Regions from separate parts of the Kineococcus haloalkalitolerans genome, predicted to be linked through region 4. Evidence: riboswitches for the same ligand, from Rfam matches in the RefSeq annotation. Region 4 holds a riboswitch; each other region holds the start of a gene.
The links. Region 4 has a riboswitch for S-adenosylmethionine ahead of ACRYMY_RS08430 (acyl-CoA dehydrogenase family protein). Riboswitches for the same ligand answer to the same signal wherever they lie in the genome.
Positions count from the first base shown of each region.

Region 1: it holds a riboswitch for S-adenosylmethionine, as region 4 does, so the genes downstream of both, ACRYMY_RS02125 (putative leader peptide) here and ACRYMY_RS08430 (acyl-CoA dehydrogenase family protein) in region 4, are expected to answer to the same signal.
Region 2: it holds a riboswitch for S-adenosylmethionine, as region 4 does, so the genes downstream of both, ACRYMY_RS10135 (MetQ/NlpA family ABC transporter substrate-binding protein) here and ACRYMY_RS08430 (acyl-CoA dehydrogenase family protein) in region 4, are expected to answer to the same signal.
Region 3: it holds a riboswitch for S-adenosylmethionine, as region 4 does, so the genes downstream of both, sfnG (dimethylsulfone monooxygenase SfnG) here and ACRYMY_RS08430 (acyl-CoA dehydrogenase family protein) in region 4, are expected to answer to the same signal.

Region 1 covers NZ_JBJLSH010000003.1:32,427-35,619, forward strand. The annotation lists gene ACRYMY_RS02110 (FMN-dependent NADH-azoreductase) at 1-299, shown strand, start outside; gene ACRYMY_RS02115 (MarR family winged helix-turn-helix transcriptional regulator) at 322-633, opposite strand; gene ACRYMY_RS02120 (hypothetical protein) at 630-1,073, opposite strand; SAM riboswitch class I at 1,203-1,292, shown strand; gene ACRYMY_RS02125 (putative leader peptide) at 1,298-1,393, shown strand; gene ACRYMY_RS02130 (O-acetylhomoserine aminocarboxypropyltransferase/cysteine synthase family protein) at 1,439-2,824, shown strand; gene ACRYMY_RS02135 (LLM class flavin-dependent oxidoreductase) at 2,824-3,193, shown strand, end outside.
Region 2 covers NZ_JBJLSH010000021.1:32,702-35,894, forward strand. The annotation lists gene ACRYMY_RS10125 (aminotransferase class V-fold PLP-dependent enzyme) at 1-1,220, shown strand, start outside; gene sufU (Fe-S cluster assembly sulfur transfer protein SufU) at 1,220-1,651, shown strand; SAM riboswitch class IV at 1,743-1,848, shown strand; gene ACRYMY_RS10135 (MetQ/NlpA family ABC transporter substrate-binding protein) at 1,932-2,870, shown strand; gene ACRYMY_RS10140 (methionine ABC transporter ATP-binding protein) at 2,872-3,193, shown strand, end outside.
Region 3 covers NZ_JBJLSH010000087.1:200-3,392, forward strand. The annotation lists partial or broken gene ACRYMY_RS19365 (alpha/beta fold hydrolase) at 1-762, opposite strand, end outside; gene ACRYMY_RS19370 (DUF3017 domain-containing protein) at 835-1,137, shown strand; SAM riboswitch class I at 1,155-1,236, shown strand; gene sfnG (dimethylsulfone monooxygenase SfnG) at 1,242-2,396, shown strand; gene idi (isopentenyl-diphosphate Delta-isomerase) at 2,441-3,007, shown strand; gene ACRYMY_RS19385 (lysylphosphatidylglycerol synthase transmembrane domain-containing protein) at 3,057-3,193, shown strand, end outside.
Region 4 covers NZ_JBJLSH010000016.1:49,046-52,238, reverse strand. The annotation lists gene ACRYMY_RS08435 (NADPH-dependent F420 reductase) at 1-541, shown strand, start outside; gene ACRYMY_RS08430 (acyl-CoA dehydrogenase family protein) at 606-1,910, opposite strand; SAM riboswitch class IV at 1,969-2,079, opposite strand; gene ACRYMY_RS08425 (AAA family ATPase) at 2,196-3,193, opposite strand, start outside.

The DNA of each region.
Region 1 (3,193 bases), on a different contig from region 4:
TCCACGTGCCGGGCCTGCTGACGGGTGCCGGCACGCAGCCGCTGGCGGGTCGCAAGGCCGTGGTGGTCAGCAGCCGCGGCGCCGTCTACGACGCGGGCACGCCCACCGAGACGTGGGACCACGGCGTGCCCGTCCTGCGGATCATCCTGGGCGAGGCGTTCGGGATGGACGTGGAGGTGGTGCAGACCAGCATCACGCTGGCCCACCGCGTGCCGGACCTGGCCGTGCACGCCGAGCGCAGCGACGCGGAGCTCGCGGCGGCCCGCGAGCGCCTGGCGGAGCTGGGCGCGACCCTCTGACGCCGCGCCCGGGCCGCCCGGGTCAGCGGGGTTCGGCGGGGACGTCCACCGCGCTCGCGGCGACGATCTCCTGCAGCGCGGCGACGTGGTCGCGGTAGGCCCGCTGCCCCCGGCGGGTCAGCGACAGCCACACCCGCCGGGAGTCGCCGCCGTGGCGGCCCTGGCTGACGTAGCCGGCCTCGACGAGGGCGGCGACCTGCTTGCTCAGCGCCGACGGGCTGAGGTCGAGGTGCTCCTTGACCACGGACAGCTCCAGGGTGGTGCCGGCCGCGAGCAGGGCGCAGATGCGCAGGCGGTGCGCCGGGTGGATGACCGGGTCCAGCGCCGGGCTCACGCGGTCCGCCGGGGGCTGCCGGTGGAGCGGCGGTGCACCACGCCCGCGGCGAGGTAGCCGACGGTGGCCGCGACGGCGAGGGCGAGGACGGGCCAGGCGGCGGTGGTGACCTCGGCGACGAGGAGGGCGGCCAGGGCGCAGAGGCCGGACGCGGCGACGAGGGCGATGAACAGCCGGCTGGTGGGCAGGGTCCACGGGGTGCCCATCCGGTACCCGGCGGTCGTGTTGACCCCCACGATCGTGAAGCAGACGGCGGTGAAGACGAGGTTGCGGTCCTCCTGGAGCAGGGCGGTCGACGCCAGCGCGCCGAGCAGCAGCGCGTTGACGGGGTAGATCCAGGTGGGCCACGGGGTGTCGCGCACGGCGCGCTGGGCCTGCTGGACGTCGGCCAGGGCAGCGCGGGCCTCGGCGGCGTCGGGGGTGCGGTCGATGCTTTCCATGTCGGCAACCATCGCAGATGTTTTCCGCGATGGCAACCGTTGAGCAGGTGGAAACAGTCCGTCCCGCGCGTCCGGGTGAGTCCGCGTGAAGCGGTTGACAAGCCCTCGCGCGGCGTCGTCTCCTGGACGCACCCATCCAGAGCGGCCGAGAGACTTGGCTCGACGACGCCGCAGCAACCGCCCCCCGGGGACCGGTGCTTCCGCCAAGACCGATGGAGGACACCGTGGAGAGCACCACGACCCCGACCACCGGCGCGCCCCTGACGCGGCGGCGGCACGTCGACCTCGTGCGCACGGCCGGCGGGACCTGTCGGGCCTGACCAGGCCCCCGTCCCGTCCCGCTGCGCACCCCCGAGAGGTCCCTCGTGCCCACCACCCCCGTCGACCCCGCGCGCCCGTGGGGCTTCGCCACCGAGCAGGTCCACGCCGGCGCCGAACCGGACGACGTCCACGGCGCCCGGATCCCGCCCGTGCACCTGACCGCCGGTTTCGTCTTCCGCGACTTCGAGGACGCCCGCGCCCGCTTCGCCGGCGACGACGACGGCTACGTCTACTCGCGCCTGGCCAACCCGACCCTGACCGCCGTCGAGCGGCGGGTCGCCCGCCTGGAGGGCGGGCGCGACGCGCTGCTCGTCGGCAGCGGCCAGGCCGCCGTGACCGTCGCCCTGCTGGGCCTGCTCGGCGCCGGCGACCACCTGCTGTCCGCGGCCAGCGTCTACGAGGGCTCGCGCGGGCTGTTCCGCGAGAACTTCGCGCGGATGGGCGTCGCGGTGGACTTCGTGCCCACCGGCGCCGACGGCGGCACCGACCTCGACGCGTGGCGCCGGCTGCTGCGGCCCACGACGCGCGCGGTGTTCCTGGAGTCGATCCCCAACCCCAAGAACGACGTGCCCGACCTGCGGGCGGTGGCCGACCTGGCCCACGAGCGCGGCGTGCCCGTCGTCGTCGACAACACCCTGGCCACCCCGTACCTGCTGCGCCCGCTGGAGCACGGCGCGGACGTCGTCGTCCACTCGGCCAGCAAGTTCCTCGCCGGGCACGGCGCCGCCCTCGGCGGCGTCGTCGTGGTGGGGGAGGGCTTCGACTGGGCGGCCGGCGGGCGCTACCCGCACCTGGTCGACCGCTCGTCCGGGCCCAGCTGGACCGACCGGTACGGCCCGCGCGCCTACGCCGAGCACGCGCGCCAGGTCGTCGCCGCCCGGCTCGGGCCGACGCTCTCGCCCGTCAACGCGTTCCTGCTGCAGCAGGGCCTGGAGACGCTGTCGCTGCGGGTGTCCCGGCACGTCGCCACCGCGCTGACCCTGGCGCGCTGGCTGGAGCAGCAGCCGGAGGTCGTCGCCGTCGACCACGCCGGACTGGCCTCCAGCCCCTCGCACGCGCTCGCGCAGCGGTACCTGCCGCGCGGCGCCGGGTCGGTGTTCTCGGTGACGGTGGCCGGCGGGGAGGACGGTGCCCGCGCCTTCGTCGACGCCGTGCGGCTGTTCACCCGCATGTCGCACCTCGGGGACGTGCGCTCCCTCGTGCTGCACCCGGCCTCGACCTCGCACGCGCACCGCAGCCCGGCCGAGCGCGCGGCCGCGGGCATCTGGCCGGGCCTGCTGCGCCTGTCGATCGGGCTGGAGGAACCGGAGGACCTGCTGGCCGACCTGCGCCTGGCCCTGGACGCCGTGCGCGACGCGGTGGCCGAGGCAGCGGCGCCGAGGCCGGTGGGCGCCGCGGTGCCCGCCCTCGTGGCGGCGGGGGTCCTCTGATGGCGCGGCTGCAGCACCTCGGCTGGTTCTTCTCCCGCGGCTTCGGCCCCCAGGGCTGGGGCCACCCCCACCACGGCTGGGGCGACGACTGGACGCGGCCGGACCTGTACGTGCGGGCCGTGCAGGAGCTGGAGCAGGCCGGGCTGGACCTCGTCGTGTGCGAGGACGCCGTCTCGCTGGGCGACCCGCGCACGCTGGACCTGCGGGTGCGCGCCGCCTACGGCGGGCCCAAGCACGACCCGCTGCTGCTGGCGCCGTACCTGTTCGCCGCGACCCGGCACATCGGCGTCGTGCCGACGGTCAACGCGGGCATCACCCCGCCGTACCTGGCGGCCCGGCAGGCCGCCACCCTGCAGCACCTGTCCGCGG
Region 2 (3,193 bases), on a different contig from region 4:
CCGTCCGCGACGGCAAGCCGCTGGTCTACCTGGACTCCGGCGCCACGTCCCAGAAGCCCCGGCAGGTCCTGGACGCCGAGCGCGCCTTCTACGAGCAGCGCAACGCCGCCGTGCACCGCGGCGCCCACCAGCTGGCCGAGGAGGCCACCGACGCCTTCGAGGGCGCCCGCGCCGCCGTGGCCGGCTTCGTCGGCGCCCGCCCGGCCGACGTGGTGCTCACGAAGAACGCGACCGAGTCGCTGAACCTCGTCGCGCACGCCTTCAGCACCGCCACCGCGCTGGCCCAGCGCTCGGCCCGCCCCGTCGACCCGGCCTTCGTGCTGCGCGAGGGCGACGAGGTGCTCGTCACCGAGGCCGAGCACCACGCCAACCTCGTGCCCTGGCAGGAGCTGTGCCTGCGCACCGGTGCGGTGCTGCGCTGGGCCGGGGTGCGCGAGGACGGCCACCTGGACCTCGACGCCCTCGAGGCGCTGGTGGGCCCGCGCACGCGCGTGGTCGCCGTCACCCACGCCTCCAACGTGCTCGGCGCCCTCACCGACGTGCCGCGGGTGGTGGCCGCCGCCCGCTCCGCCGGTGCGCTGAGCGTCCTGGACGCCTGCCAGTCCGTCCCGCACCTGCCCGTCGACCTGCCCGCCCTCGGCGTGGACGTCGCGGCGTTCTCGGGGCACAAGATGCTGGGCCCCTCGGGCATCGGCGTCCTGTGGGGCCGCGGGGAGGTGCTGGAGGCCATGCCGCCGTTCCTCACCGGCGGCTCGATGATCGAGACGGTGCGGATGGAGGGCTCCACGTTCGCGCCCCCGCCGCAGAAGTTCGAGACCGGCGTGCCGATGACCGCGCAGGCCGTCGGCCTGCACGCGGCCGTCGACTACCTCACCGGCTGGGGGATGGCGCGCGTGGAGGCGCACGAGCGCGCGCTGACCGCCCGCCTGCTCGACGCCCTGGCCGACCTGCCGTGGGTGCGCGTGGTGGGCCCGCGCGCGGCCGCCGAGCGCACCTCGCTGGTGTCCTTCGCCGTCGAGGGCGTGCACCCGCACGACGTCGGGCAGGTCCTCGACGACGCCGGGATCGCCGTGCGCGTCGGGCACCACTGCGCCTGGCCGCTGCACCGGGCGCTCGGCCTGGCCGCCACCACCCGGGTCAGCTTCGGCCCGTACAACACCGCCGCCGAGGTGGACGCCGTCGTGCGCGAGCTGCACCGCGCGCGGGAGGTGTTCGCCTGATGGACCTGTACCAGCAGCTCATCATCGAGCACTCCAAGCACCCGCAGGGCGCCGGCCTGCGCGAGCCGTTCAGCGCGCAGGTGCACCACGTGAACCCCGTGTGCGGGGACGAGGTGACGCTGCGCCTGGACCTGGCCGGCGCGCCCGGCGAGGAGGTCGTGCGCGACGTCTCCTTCGAGGCGGAGGGCTGCTCCATCAGCCGCGCCTCGGCCTCCGTGCTGCACGAGCTCGTCGTCGGGCAGCCGCTCGAGCGGGCGCTGGCGGTGCGCACGGCGATGCAGGCGATGCTCACCAGCCGCGGCGCCGACACCGGCGACGAGGAGGTCCTCGGCGACGGCGTCGCCCTCGCCGGGGTGGCGCGCTACCCCGCCCGGGTGAAGTGCGCGCTGCTCAGCTGGGCGGCCTTCGCCGACGCCGTCCAGCGGGCCTGAGGAGGACCCTCCGGGCCCTCCCGCCCGGTGGGAGGCGCGCCTCTCAGGACCGATTTGACCGCGTGAGCGGCGCCTGCCTACTGTCCTGCACGGCATCGAGCGTCAGCGACAAGCCCTGGCTAGCTGACCGGCAACCCTCGTCCGCGGTGGGGTGCCCCAGGTGGAAGCCCGGCGGGGTCGCCCCGCAAGCGTGTGAACCGGTCCTCGACGGACCAGCTGTCCTGCGGCCCAACGACGTCGTCGCCACTGCGGGGGACGGCGCCGACCCCAGGAGAAGACCGTGAGCAGCACCACCCCCTCCCTGCCCGACAAGCCGAAGAGCCGCACCCCGCTGATCGCCGGGATCGTCGCCGCGGTCGTCGTCGTGGCGGTCGTCGTCGGCGTCCTGCTGAGCCGCGGCGGCGGTTCGGCCACCACCGCGGCGACCGAGCGCACCGTGCGCATCGGCGTCTCGGACCAGGCGCTGCCGTTCTGGCGCACCTACACCGACCTGGCCGCCGAGCGCCTCGGCGTCGAGGTGCAGCTGGTGAACTTCACCGACTACAGCCTGCCCAACCCCGCGCTGGCGCAGGGCGAGGTGGACATCAACCAGTTCCAGCACACCCAGTACCTGGCGAACTACAACGTCGACGCCGGCGACGACCTGCAGCCCATCGGCGCCACGGCCGTCTACCCGCTGTCGCTGTACTCGACCACCGCCGACAGCGCCGACGCGCTGCCCGAGGGCGCCCAGGTCGCGCTGCCCAACGACGCGATCAACCAGGCCCGCGGCCTGCTCGTGCTCCAGGCCGCCGGCCTGCTGACCCTGCGCGAGGGCGGCACGCCGTTCTCCGACCTGCAGGACGTGGAGGACTCCCGCGTCGAGCTGGTCTCCCTGGACGCCTCGCAGACCGCCAACGCGCTGCAGAGCGGCTCGGTGGCCGCGGCGGTCGTCAACAACAACTACGCGGCCAGCGCGGACCTCGCCGACGAGGACGTCGTCTTCGCCGACGACCCGGAGAGCCCCGAGGCCGCGCCGTACGTGAACCTCTTCGTCACCCGCGCCGAGGACGCCGACGACCAGACGTACCTCGACCTGGCCGCCCTGTTCCACGACCCGGCCGTCCTGGAGGCGTTCTCGCAGGACTACCCCGGCGGTGTGGTCCGCGACGTGGACGCCGCGACGCTGCAGGAGCAGCTGGCCGCCATCGAGGAGGACGCCCGGGCGGCGCAGGGCTGAGATGGCCGCCATCGTCTCGCTGGAGGGTGTCTCCAAGCACTACCGGCGCCCGGGGGGTGACGTCGTCCGCGCCGTGGACGACGTCACCCTCGAGGTGGCGCAGGGCGAGGTCCTCGCCGTCATCGGCTACTCCGGCGCCGGCAAGTCCACGCTCGTGCGCCTGCTCAACGCGCTGGAGCCCCCCACCGGTGGCCGGGTCGTCGTCGCCGGGCAGGACCTGACGACGCTGGGGGAGAAGGACCTGCGCCGCGCCCGGCAGCGGATCGGGATGATCTTCCAGCAGTTCAACCTGTTCCGCTCGCGCACCGTGGCCGGCAACGTGG
Region 3 (3,193 bases), on a different contig from region 4:
CGCGGAGCGGGCGAAGAACGGGTCGCGCGCGCCGGAGACGAACGTCACGGGCACCTCGGCGGGCACCGGGCCGGTCGGCCGGCCCGCCCACGGCAGCGCCCGGTACCAGCCCAGCCACGTCGTCAGCGCCCCCGGCTCGGCCGCGCGCACCGCGTACCGCTCCGCGTGCGCCGGCGGCAGCCCCGTGGCCTCCAGCCGCCGCCGCAGCCGCTGCCCGCCCAGCAGCGCCTCCGGCACGCGCGGCAGCTGGAAGAACCCCACGTACGACGAGCGCGCCACCTGCGCGGGGCTGCGGCCCGGCAGGCCCGCCGGGTGCGGCGTGGACACCGCCGTCAGCGACGCCACCCGGTCCGGGTGGTGGGCCGCCACCCGCCAGGCGACCGCCCCTCCCCAGTCGTGCCCGACCAGGTGGCAGCGGCGCGCGCCCACCGCGTCCAGCAGCGCCAGGACGTCGGCGACCAGCTCGTCCAGCGCGTAGGCGCGCCGGCCCGGCGGGCGCGCGCCGGGGGAGTACCCGCGCTGGTCCGGGCGCAGCACCCGCAGCCCGTGCGGCACGAGCAGCCCGGCCACCTCCGTCCACGACGTGCGGTCGGCGGGGAAGCCGTGCAGGCACACCACCGGCTCGTGGCCGGGCCCGCTCGCGGGTCCGGCCGCCGGCCCTCCCACCGGTCCCGAGTCGTCCACGTCGAAGACCAGCCGCCCGGCCGCGCCCGTGCGCTCGTACCGCTCCAGCCGGCCGTCCCCGGCGCCCCGCCCGCTCACCCGACCACCCTCGCCCGCGGCCGCCGGGCGCGCACCCGGGCCCGCGCGCGCCCGGCTCGGTAGGGTCGCGCCGTGCCGCAGCGGACCCCACAGACCGCCGCCGCGGGCACCCCCCGGCGCCCCGGCGCCGCCGTGCTGGGCGCCCTCGTCGCCGGTGCCGCCCTCGCGCTGCTCGTGACCGTCGTCGCCGGCGCCACCGCCGGCGGGATCGTCCTGGCCGCCGACCTGGCCCTGGCCGCCGTCCTGCGCCTGGTCCTGCCCGTGCGGGTCGCCGGGGCGCTGGCCGTGCGCTCGCGCGCCGTGGACGTCGCCGTCCTGCTGGTCCTGGCCGCCGGCTGCGCCGGGCTCGCCTGGTTGCTCCCGTACGCCCGCTGACGCGGGTACGCTCTCCGGGACCATCCAGAGCGACCGAGAGACCTGGCTCGTCGACGTCGCAGCAACCCCGTGGGGTGCTACCGCCAGGACCGATGGGAGTGAGCATGTCCGTCAGCCCTGCCCCCGCGCCCGTGAAGTTCGCGTACTGGGTGCCCAACGTCTCCGGCGGCCTCGTCGTCTCCACGATCGAGCAGCGCACCAGCCACGACCCCGCCTACAACGTCGAGGTCGCCCGCGCCGCCGAGCGCGCCGGGTTCGAGTACGCCCTCACCCAGGTGCGCTACCTCGCCTCCTACGGCGCCGACGCCCAGCACGAATCCACCTCCTTCTCCCTGGCGCTGCTGCTGGCCACCCAGCGGCTGAAGGTCATCGCGGCCGTGCACCCGTACTTCTGGCACCCCGGCGTGCTCGCCAAGTTCGCCGCCACCGCCCAGGACCTCACCGGCGGCCGTCTGGCCCTGAACGTCGTCTCCGGCTGGTTCAAGGACGAGGCCGTGCAGCTCGGCGTCGACTGGCCCGAGCACGACGAGCGCTACCGGCAGTCCGAGGAGTTCATCCGCCTGCTGCGCGGGGTGTGGTCGCAGGACGGCTACTCGCAGCAGGGGGACTACTTCTCCGCCCGCGACATCACCTTCCGCCCGCAGCCGGCCGTGCAGCCGGAGCTGTTCCAGGGCGGCAACTCCACCGCCGCGCAGGCCATGGCCGGGCGGGTCAGCGACTGGTACTTCATGAACGGCAAGTCCGTCGCCGGCGCCGCGGAGCAGGTGCGCGACGTGCGGGCGCAGGCGGCCCTGGCCGGCCGCTCGATCCGCTTCGGGCTCAACGGCTTCGCCGTCGTCCGCGACACCCGCGAGGAGGCCGTCGCCGTCCTGGAGGAGATCGTCGACAAGGCCGACGCCACCAAGGTGGAGGGCTTCCGCGCCGCCGTGCAGGAGGCCGGCAACGCCACGCGGGACCGCAAGGGCATGTGGGCGGACAGCGAGTTCCGCGACCTCGTGCAGTACAACGACGGCTTCCGCACCGGCCTCGTCGGCACCCCCGACGAGGTCGCCCGCCGCGTCCTGGCCTACCGCCTCGTCGGCGTCGACCTGCTCCTGCTGGGGTTCCTGCACGTGCGCGAGGACGTCGAGGCGTGGGGCGAGCTCGTCGTCCCCCGCGTGCGCGAGCTCGAGCAGCGCCTCGTCGACGGCGAGGACCTGCAGCTGGGCGCCGAGCTGGACGAGGCCGTGCGCACGGCCACCGAGCCGGTCCCCGCCTGAGCGCCTCCTCGCGCGGACGGCGCCGCGCCACGTACGGTGCCCCGGTGAGCGCGACCACCGGGACCACCGACGTGGCGGGCACCGCCGCCGCCGAGCTCGTCGTCCTCCTCGCCGAGGACGGCACGCCGTGCGGCACCGCCCCCAAGGCGGAGGTCCACCACGCCGACACCCCCCTGCACCTGGCGTTCTCCTGCTGGGTGCTCGACGGGGCCGGCCGCACGCTGCTCACCCGGCGCGCCGACGCCAAGAAGACCTGGCCCGGGGTGTGGACGAACTCCTTCTGCGGCCACCCCGGCCCCGGGGAGAGCCCCGCCGAGGCGGTGCTGCGCCGCGCCGGGGACGAGCTGGGCGCCGACGTCACCGGCGTGGCCGCCGCCCTGCCCGACTTCCGCTACCGCGCCGTCATGGCCGACGGGACGGTGGAGAACGAGGTGTGCCCCGTCTTCACCGCCGCCCTGGCCGACCCCGGCTCGCCGCTGGCGCCCTCCCCGCTGGAGGTCGGCGACTGGCGCTGGGTCGACGTCGACGAGCTGCGCGCGCAGGTCGCCCGCGACCCGCGCCCGTTCAGCCCGTGGATGCTGCTGCAGCTGCCGCAGCTGCGCCTGCCGTGACGGCGCGCCCCGCCCGCCCGGTCCCGCCCGCACCACCCGCCCGCACCCGGTGACGCGCCGCCGCCTGGCCACGGCCGCCGGGCGCCTGCTGCTCCTCGCCGTCACCGTCGCGGCCGTCGTCGTCCTGGCCCGCACCGTCGACGGCGCCGACCTGGCGCGGCGGCTGCGCGAGGCCGACCCCCGCTG
Region 4 (3,193 bases):
CCGGGCGCGCGCCGGCACCGTCGAGGAGGCCGCGGCGGCGCGGGACCTGGTGGTGCTGACCATCCCGCTGGGCCGCGTGCGGGACCTGCCGACGGACCTGCTGGCCGGGAAGGTCGTCGTCGACACCTGCAACTACTACCCGGAGCGCGACGGCGACACCGCCGAGCTGGACAGCCACGAGCTGACGACCAGCGAGCTCGTGCAGCGCCACTTCCCCGGCGCCCGGGTCGTCAAGGCGTTCAACAACATCTTCGCCGCGAACCTCGGCGTCCTGCAGCGCCCGGCGGGCTCGCCGGAGCGGACGACGCTGCTGACCGCCGGGGACGACGAGGACGCCGAGCGGGTCGTCGCCGCCTTCCTGGACTCCCTGGGCTACGACGTGCTCGACACCGGCTCCCTGGCCGACAGCTGGCGCTTCCAGCGCGACCAGCCCGCCTACGCCGGCGCGTACACCGAGGACGGCGACCCCGAGCGGCCGCGCCGCACCACCCGCGAGGACCTGCTGCCGCTGCTGGAGCGCGCCGACCGCTCGGTGCGCTGACACCGGCGACGACCGGCGCCCCCGCCGCTCCCGCGGCTGGGGCGCAGGTCGTCGCCGTCCGGCCTCAGCCGCGGGCGCCCTCGGCGGCCCGCACGGCCGCCGCGTCCACGGAGGCGTGCGTGCCGACGTCCCAGACGAACGGCGGCTCGGTGCCGTTGACCGACCAGTCCCCCACGATGCGCTGCTTGTAGATCACCGGGTTGTGCGAGGCGACGGTGCGGGCGTTGCGCCAGTGCCGGTCCAGGGCCCGCGCCCGGCTGGTCGCCGAGGCGCCCAGGGTGTTGAACAGCAGGGTCGCGGCGCGCGGCACGCTCTCCGACAGCACGACCTGCGCCTGCGCCGTGCGCACCTCCGCCTCCACGTTGGCGGCGCGGTCGGCGGCCGAGCCGCGCTCGTGGGCGGTGTCGGCGGCCGCCTGCACGGCCTCGGCGGCCGAGCGCACGAGGGCGCGCGCGGTGAAGGCGGTGGCCGAGACCTCTCCGGCGACGGCGAGGACCTGCGCGTCGTGGCGCACCAGCGGCGCCAAGCCGTGCGTGTAGCTGCGGGTGCGCGAGCGCACCTGCGCGCCGGTGTCGCGCTCGACGGCCTCGGCGACGCCGGCGAGGACGGCGAGCAGCACCAGCTGGTACAGGGCCGTCTGGTAGCGGAAGCGGTCGGTGAAGGAGGCGACGTCCTCGTCCTCGACCACCGCGCCGGTCAGCACGAGGGTGCCGGTGCCGGTCAGCTGCTGCCCGAAGCCGTCCCAGTCGTCGCTGACCCGCACGCCCGGCTGGTCGGTGCGCACGAGGACGGTGACGACCTCCTCGGTGCCGTCCCCGGCGAGGCGCCGCGCGGTCGCGTCCGTCCAGTCGGCGAAGATCGTGCCGGTCGTGTAGTACTTGCGGCCGTCGACGACCCAGCGCCCGTCGCGCCGGGTCACCACGGTCTGCTGCTTCCCGGTCGCGGCGTCGCCCGTCTCGCTCCAGGCGTTGCCGACCAGCTCACCGGCCACGACGCGCTCGACCCAGCGGGTGCGGTACTCCCCCGCCGGCAGGGACAGCAGGTGCTCGACCCAGGCCAGGTGGCCGCGGAAGACCTGCGGCAGGTTCGGGTCGGCGGCGGCCACGTCGACGAGGACCTCGGCCAGCCCGCGCACGTCCAGCCCCTCCCCGCCCTCCTCGACGGGCACCCGCAGCCGGCCGAACCCGGCGTCCAGCAGCTCGCGCACCTGCTCGCGGGGCAGGACGTGGCCGCGCTCGCGCTGCACGGTGCCCTCGGCGATCCGCTCCAGCAGCGGCCGCAGCCGTTCCCGCACGGCGGCGAGCCGCTGCGCGGCGTCCGGCCCGGCGCTCGTGCGCTCGGTGGTCTGGTCGTCGGTGGCGGTGCTCACCCGTTGCTCCTCCGGTCGTGGACGCTGAGGTGCGTCGGCCCGGGAGGTGTCGTGCGAGCGCCCGTCCTTACCCGTGCGTCAGCACCAGGTCAGGTCATCACCCGGGGCACCCCACGACGTGGAGGGTTGCCGGCCAGCGAGCCGGGGCTTGGCGCTGGCGCTCATGACCTGCGCGGAGCGTGCCACGAGCGCACCGGCGCTGTCGAGCAGCGCCGCGGCTGAGCGCCGCGCGCCCCGGACCCCGGCGGGCGGGGCGGGGCGCGCGGGCCGGGGCGAGCGGGCGGGTCAGGCGGGCGGGCGCGGGCCGGTGGGCAGGACCGCCCCGTCGCGCAGGTCCAGCACCCGCTCGGGCCCGCCGGCCGCGTCGGCAGCGGGCTCGTGCGCGGCGGCCGCGAGCACGTCGGTGATCTCGTGGCCGATGAGCTCGTGGCGCTCCAGCAGCGCGTCGCGCAGGGCGGCCACCAGGTGGCGGTGGCGCCCCAGCAGCTCGCGCACGGCCTCCTTCTGCTCGGCCAGCAGCGCCTCGACCAGGCGACGGCCCTCGGCGTCGCCCAGGACCCGGGAGACGAGGTTGCCGTCGGCGAACGCGCCGTTCTGCACCGCCGCGAAGGAGACCAGCGTCCCGGCCATCCCGGCAGCCCCCACCATCTGCGCGGCCGTCGTCGTGGCGGCCTGCAGGTCGCCGGAGGGGCCCGTGGACACGTCGCCGAAGAACAGCTCCTCGGCCACCTGCCCGCCGAAGGCGATGCGGATGAGCCCGGCCAGCTCCGAGCGCGAGCGCGTGTAGACGTCCTCGACGTCGCCGTGGGCGAGCAGCCCGAGGGCGCTGGCGCGCTTGACGATCGTCAGGACGTCCAGGCGCCGGTGCGGGGCGACGAGGTGGGCCACGACGGCGTGCCCGGCCTCGTGCGTGGCGATGAGCCGCGCCTCGTGCGCGGTGTAGCCGACGGGCTGGCCCAGGCCGACCTCGGTGACCAGGCGCGCGTGCTCCAGGTCCGCCCACGACATCCCGTCGCCGCCGCGGCGCACGGCGTTGACGAGGGCCTCGTCGAGCAGGTTCTCGATCATCACGGGGCTGTAGCCGGAGGTGACGCCGGCCAGCGCGTCGCGGCGCTCAGCCTCGTCGAGGGCCGGCTCGTGGGCCTTGCGGGCCAGGAAGTGGTCCACCAGCTCGCGCCGGGCCGCCTTGTCGGGCAGGCCGAAGGCCAGGCGGCGGTCGAAGCGGCCGGGGCGCAGCAGCGCGGGGTCGAGGGCGTCGGCGCGGTTGGTCGCGGCGACGACGA